3 regions of the Microbacterium sp. Y547 genome follow, and region 1 is predicted to be linked to each of the others. Evidence: predicted binding sites of a transcription regulator. Region 1 holds the regulator's gene; each other region holds the start of a gene.

What was found. Region 1 encodes HspR, which represses chaperone genes until heat shock. Its sites were predicted from a motif close to AAGTTGAGTCNNNNNGACTCAACTT; they were not measured.
Region 2: AC25Y0_RS04895 (Hsp20/alpha crystallin family protein) is a predicted target of HspR. The motif match lies at 1,270-1,294, and genes of this name have one in related genera.
Region 3: AC25Y0_RS10380 (ATP-dependent Clp protease ATP-binding subunit) is a predicted target of HspR. The motif match lies at 951-975, and genes of this name have one in related genera.

What each region holds. Positions count from the first base shown of each region.
Region 1 covers NZ_JBYHFN010000004.1:302,371-304,632, reverse strand. The annotation lists gene AC25Y0_RS08550 (DUF2252 domain-containing protein) at 1-1,128, shown strand, start outside; gene AC25Y0_RS08545 (heat shock protein transcriptional repressor HspR) at 1,098-1,547, opposite strand; gene AC25Y0_RS08540 (DnaJ C-terminal domain-containing protein) at 1,561-2,262, opposite strand, start outside.
Region 2 covers NZ_JBYHFN010000002.1:390,134-392,395, reverse strand. The annotation lists gene AC25Y0_RS04900 (SDR family oxidoreductase) at 1-1,157, opposite strand, end outside; gene AC25Y0_RS04895 (Hsp20/alpha crystallin family protein) at 1,339-1,788, shown strand; gene AC25Y0_RS04890 (hypothetical protein) at 1,926-2,162, shown strand; gene AC25Y0_RS04885 (DUF262 domain-containing protein) at 2,141-2,262, opposite strand, start outside.
Region 3 covers NZ_JBYHFN010000005.1:244,009-246,270, reverse strand. The annotation lists gene AC25Y0_RS10385 (class I SAM-dependent methyltransferase) at 1-812, opposite strand, end outside; gene AC25Y0_RS10380 (ATP-dependent Clp protease ATP-binding subunit) at 1,020-2,262, shown strand, end outside.

The DNA of each region.
Region 1 (2,262 bases):
CGGGACCCGCACAGCGGCATCCTCGTGCCCTCGTGCGGCGACGCCCATGTGGCGAACTTCGGGTTCTTCGCGTCACCGCAGCGCACGCTCGTGTTCGACCTGAACGACTTCGACGAAGCCGCATGGGCGCCCTGGGAATGGGACGTCAAGCGTCTCGTCGCCAGCATCGTCATCGGCGGGCAGGCATCCAGTCGGGACGAGACGGTGGTGCAGGATGCCACCCTGGCCGCGGTGCGCACGTATGCGCGTGCGATGGCTGCCCACTCCGCCCGGAGCCCGCTGGACCGGTACTTCGTGCAGTTCGACGTGCGTGCGGTCGCGGCGGCCGCCGACCGCGAGACGCGGCTCGTGCTCAAAGAGGCGATCCGCGACGCCGAGAAGCGCACGGGCGAGCGCGCCGCCCGGAAACTGACCGAAACGCTGCCCGACGGCCGCATGGTGTTCCTCGAGCGCCCCCCCACCATGGTGCACGCGAGCGCCGCTGCACGGGACCGGCTGCACGAGAACGCCCGGGCATACGCCGAGAGCGCCGACATCGACATCCGCCTGCTGATGACGCACTACACCGTGTCAGACCTCGCCCGCCGGGTGGTGGGGGTCGGCAGCGTCGGGACGGTGTGCAGCCTGATCCTCCTGCAGGACGGCGACGGCGGCTCGCTCATCCTGCAGGCCAAGCAAGCCGGTCAGAGTGTGCTCGCGCAGTACGGCGGCATCTCGCAGCCGGCAGCCGCTCACGAGCACATCGACCGCTACGGCCAGGGCGGACGCGTCGTCGCGATGCAGCGCATTCTGCAGGCGACCTCCGACCCGTTCCTGGGACACCTGCGGGCGTTCGCGGGCGACTTCTACGTCCGCCAGTTCCACGACATGAAGGGCGGCCTCGATCTCGAACAGCTCGAGGACCGGCCCTTCCGCGTCTATGCCGAAGCCTGCGCCGCGACGCTGGCTCGCGCGCATGCGCAATCGGCGAACGCCGCGGTGGTGTCGGGATACATCGGCAACGGACGGCTCATCGGCGAGGCGCTGCTCGAGTGGGCCAACGCCTACGCCAGGCTGTCCCGCGCCGACTACGACGCGTTCGTCGCGGCATCCGCGGATCAGTCGTCGTCGTTGTCACGCCCCAGCTGACGAGGCCGCCACACGGTGAGCCCGGTCGAGCGGCGCACGCGCGTGCCGCGACGCAGCGGCACGACGGCCCCGGTCGATTCGGCCACGAAGACGCGCGCACCGGGGCGGCGCTCGAGCTCGGACTGCATGCGCTCCTCGAGCTCGTAGACGCGAGACGTCAGTTCCCGAACCCGACGCTCGAGCTCGAGGATGCGCATGATCGCGGGCAGGCCGATGCCGTCACACGACAGACGTGCGACCTCGCGGAGCTGCTCGATATGCCGCAGCGAGTACCGCCGCGAGCCACCCTGCGTGCGCGCGGGCGTCACCAGACCGAGCCGGTCGTACTGCCGCAGTGTCTGCGGGTGCATGCCCGACAACTCGGCGGCCACCGCGATCGCGAAGATGGGGGCATCTTCGTCGAGATCGTCAGACATCATCGGTCACCCCCTGTCAGCCGCGCGACTTCGCCATGAGGTCTGCCCGCGGGTTCTCTTTCGGCTCGAGCGACTGGAACCGCTCGAGCGCCTCGCGCGCGGCGTCGTCGAGGTGCGCCGGCACGGCGACCTGAACCTCGGCGAGAAGGTCGCCCGTGCCCTTGGATGTCTGAACGCCGCGTCCCTTGACGCGCAGCACGCGCCCCGACGGAGTGCCGGGTGCGACGCGCAGCTTGACGGGGTCGCCGCCGAGCGTGGGCACCTCGATGGTGGCCCCGAGGGCTGCTTCGGTGAAGGTGACGGGCACCTTGACGCGCAGGTTCAGCCCGTCCCGCTCGAAGACGGGGTGCGGGCGCACCGCGACCTGAACGACGATGTCACCGGGCTCGCCGCCGTCGAGCGACGGTCGTCCGCGCCCGCGCAGTCGGATCTTCTGCCCGTCTGAGACCCCCGCGGGGATCTTGACCTTGAACGGCTTTCCGTCTTCGCCCTGCAGCGAGATGGTCTCGCCCTTCGTCGCTGTGACGAAGTCGACGGTCGTGCGTGCCGTGACGTCGGCGCCCTTGGTAGGACCCCCGTAGCCGCGGAATCCGCCCGTCGTCTGCCCGAAGCGGCCCGAGCCGAACCCGGCGCCCTGCTGCTGCCCGAACATGGAGAAGATGTCGTCGAAATCAGCGGCGGAGGCATAGCGTCCACCACCGCGGCTCTGCCCGAACTG
Region 2 (2,262 bases), on a different contig from region 1:
GAGTACCAGCCGTTCGCGCCGCCGATTCCCGAGATGACTCGCCACAGCGATTCGACCGGGGCGCGTGAGGTGGCCGACCGCTCATCGACGTAGGCTGTGCGCCCCGCCCAATCCGGATCGCTGGGCAGCAGATCTCCGGGCGCTGTCAGGACTCCCGCATCCTGCCAGCTCGTCTCCACTCCGTCTTCGCCCAGCCGGCGCAGCGCCAGTCGCACGGCCTGGCGATAGGGCGTCAGGCCGCCCTCGGGCGGGAGGATGATGTCGTCGATGCGGTGATCCGCCATGACGCAGTCGTTCTGCAACGACTCCACGAGGGGTCTCGCCAGCGATCGCGGTATCGGCGTGACGAGGTTCACCCAGTGCGACGCGAGACGTGGAGTCAGCACGGGCAGCGCGGCGATCGCTCGTTGCGGTAGTCCCGCTTCGACGGCGTAGCCGTTCATCATCTGGCCGTAGCGGAGGACGTCGGGGCCGCCGATGTCGAACTGGCCGCTGACCGGGTTCGGAAGCCGCGCAGCGCTCATCAGGTAGTGCAGCACGTCGCGGACCGCGATCGGCTGGATCCGATTGCGCACCCACCGCGGAGCAGGCATGTAGGGCAGCACGTCGGTGAGGTGGCGCACCATCTCGAACGACGCGGAGCCTGAGCCGATCACGACTCCCGCTTGGAGAACGAGGGTCGGCACCCCACTGGCCAGCAGGATCTCGCCCACCTCGACCCGTGAGCGAAGGTGCGGCGAGAGGTCCTCGCGCGGATGCAGGCCACCCAGGTACACCAGCTGTCCGACCCCCGCTTCGGCGGCGGCAGCGGCGACGGTTCTCGCGATGGTCCGGTCGGTCTGTTCGAAGTCCCGGCCGGTCCCGAGCGAATGGATGAGGTGAAACGCGACGTCGACTCCCTCCATCGCGCGCGAGAGGACCCGGCAATCCTGCGCCGACCCCTCGATGACGTCGACGTCCTTGCCCCATGGGAAGGCGAGTGCGCGATCACGAGAGCGCGCCAGCACACGCACGCGGTATCCGGCATTGAGAAGCCGGGGCACGAGGCGACCCCCGATGTAGCCGGTTGCTCCGAGGACCAGGACGAGCGGGGGAGGGACGCGATCCTCGGGAGCGCGAAGATGGGGCTCTCGGCCCGTGGGCGACGAAAGATCCATGGCTGTCCACTCCCCTAATTGCTAGCTAGGCTAGCTATTCCTGGAACGTACACCACCTTCTAGCGAAGCAAAACCTGCTGGCACTCGCAGGGCGAGAGTGCTAATCTGTTCGCACTTGAGCCCCTTCGGCTCAAGTTCCATCGCTCGGAGCACCGTCCGAGCCCGCTCGAAGGAGATGATGATGGCAACATATGATCCGCTCCGCGAACTGGAGCGCTTTGCACAGACGATGCTCGGCCAGAGCAGTCGGGGTCCGCGTGAGATGCCGATGGATCTGTACCGGGCCGGCGACCACTACGTCCTGACCGCCGACCTACCCGGCGTCGATCCCGGATCGGTCGACGTCGACGTCGATGGACAGCTGCTCACCATCCGCGCCGAGCGCACGCTCGCGACAGGCGATGAGGTGACCTGGATCACTCGGGAGCGAGTCGCGGGCAGCTACCTGCGCCAGCTCAGTCTGGGACAGGGAATCGACACCGAGCGCATCTCGGCGACCTACCGCAATGGTGTCCTGAGCGTGACTCTGCCGGTCAGCGAGCGGGCCAAGCCCCGCAAGATCTCGATCGACACCGATGACCGTTCCTCCGAACTGAAGATCGAAGAATCGCGCCCGACCGTCGACGCGTAAGCCCTCCACTGGGTCGTGCCCTCGGGCTGAACGGGGGCACGACCCGGTCCCACACGCTCAACGAAGAGAAGGACATGGTCAAAGACGTGAGCAATAGGTACGCACTGAAACGACTGACCTCGTTGGAATGGATTCTCGTGGACGCATCACGCGACGAGCACGATCCCTTCCGCACCATCGCCTGCATCTACCGCGTGGACGATCTGGAGTGCGATGTCGTATGGCTGCGCGACATGGGCCTGCGTGAGCGGTACGCGACTCCCCAGGAGGTGCGGGACGCCGTCATCGAGGTGACGGCACCCGCTCCGGCTTCGGACGGCGACGCCCCGGTGCTCTCCCTGCCGGGAGCGCGCTACATGGCGGCGGCGATGTAGGAGTACTTGACGAACACTTCATGAGCGATGCCGGCCTCCTCGAGGACGCCCTGCACCGCCGTGAGCATGTACTTCGAATCCCACCCCATGTACAGGTGGG
Region 3 (2,262 bases), on a different contig from region 1:
AGGTACTCCCATTCCATGGATCCGCTCTCGCCCAGAGCGCCGTCGGCGTGGGCGACGAGCGCGGCATCGAGGGCTGAGCTCTGTGCCGCATCGTCGGCGTTGCGGTTGTACACGGCGATCGTCGGGCCGTAGTTCGACGCGAAGTACGCGCGGAACTGCTCTCCGTCCGAGAAGTGGTCGATTCGCACCGTGTCGCGTGACACCTGCACGTCGTCGACCCGGTCGCCGAGCAGCGCACGCACATACTCCTCGTCGCCCCAGAGAGGAGCGGGCTGCGCTCCTTCGGGCAGGGGCGCCGCGAACGGCTTCATGACGGCGAACATCCGCCCGATGAACCCCTCGGGCGTCCAGTTGAGCAACCCGATGCGCCCACCCGGTCGGGTCACGCGGACGATCTCGGCGGCGCTGCGGTCATGGTGCGGGGCGAACATGATGCCGACCGTCGAGAGCGCGACGTCGAAAGCGTCGTCTTCGAACGGCAGGGCCTCGGCGTCAGCGGGGATCCATTCGAGCTCCGCGCCCGCCGCCTGTGCCAGGCGGTGACCCTCGTCGAACAGCTCCGGGGTCAGGTCGCTCGCGACGACCGTCGCGCCGCGCAGCGCAGCGGGGATGGCAGCGTTGCCGCATCCGGCGGCGATGTCCAGCACGCGCTCGCCGGGGCGGATGTCGACGGCCTCGACGACGCGTCTGCCGAGAGGCCAGACGAGGTCGGATGCGACGCGGGGGTAGTCCCCGGATGCCCACATCGCGCGGTGCTTGGCCTTGAGTGCCCTGTCGGCCTCGCTGATCGTGGTGGTCTGCAGATCGGTCATGTCCTTCTCCTTTGTCTCGGTGACACCGATCCAGCATCGTCCCGTCGCCGGATCGGCACATCCGTGCTCCGCACGGACATTTCGGAGCGTTCGGTGTGAGCGATCAACGCGGGGAATATGTCGGCACGCCATTCGTTGAACTTGATACGACTCTGCTCAACTTTGTAAGTTGATAGCGCTCTACTCAGGTTTGACCAGGAGAAATGCATGCCCGAAGACTTCACGCCCCCCTACGGTGCCGGCGAGAACAGCTCGTTCGATGAGTTCCTCGCGCGGTACCTCGCCGGCGAGCGCGCTCGCGCGGGCCGTTCGATCGACCTCACCCGGTTCCTCGGCTCGCGCACGCAGGAGATCCTGCAGCGCGCCGGCCGGTTCGCGCTCGAACGCGGTCAGCACGAGCTCGACGCACTTCACGTGCTGCGCGTCCTGGTGACGGAATCGCCCGCGAAGGACGCCGTCGAGCGGATCGGCGCCGATCCGGCGGCGATCGCCCGCGCGACCGAGGAGCGTCTGCCCGCGGCATCCGGTGCTGCCGGTATCGACGGTGCCGTCGTCACTCCTTCGGTGCAGCGCGCGCTTTTCCACGCGTTCCAGGTCGCCCGTTCCTCGGGCTCGACCTATGTCGACCCGGAGCACCTCTTCTTCGCTCTGGTGCTCGCGCAGGACACCCCGGCGGGCCAGGTACTGGCACAGGCCGGCGTGACCGCCGAAGCCCTCACGCAGGGCGCGCGCGAGACCGTCACGCCGGGCGGCGTCGGCGGTCCTGAGCAGCAGCCCGAGGCCACGGCATCCGACACGCCGATGCTCGACAGGTTCGGCACCGATCTGACGGCCCGTGCCGCAGCGGGCGAGCTGGACCCCGTCATCGGCCGCGCCGCCGAGATCGAGCAGACGATCGAGATCCTGAGCCGCCGCACGAAGAACAACCCCGTCTTGGTGGGCGAGGCCGGCGTCGGCAAGAACGCCGTCGTCGAGGGCCTCGCGCAGGCGATCGTGGCAGCCGAGGTTCCCGAGCAGCTGCGCGACAAGCGCGTCATCGCGCTCGATCTGCCCGCCATGCTCGCCGGGACCCGCTACCGCGGTGACTTCGAAGAGCGCCTCACCGGCACGATGGACGAGATCGCCGCACGCAAGGGCGAGCTCATCGTCTTCATCGATGAAGTGCACACCGTCGTGGGCGCCGGAGGCGGCGGCGACGGCTCGATGGATGCCGGCAACATCCTCAAGCCGCGCCTGGCACGCGGTGATCTGCAGCTGATCGGGGCGACGACACTCACCGAGTACCGCGTCATCGAGAAGGACCCCGCGCTCGAGCGTCGCTTCCAGCCGGTCCGCGTCGGCGAGCCTTCGATCGAAGACGCCGTCCGCATTCTGCACGGGCTCAAATCCGTGTACGAGCAGCACCACGGCATCGTCTACACCGACGAGGCGCTGCGCGCCGCCGTCGAAC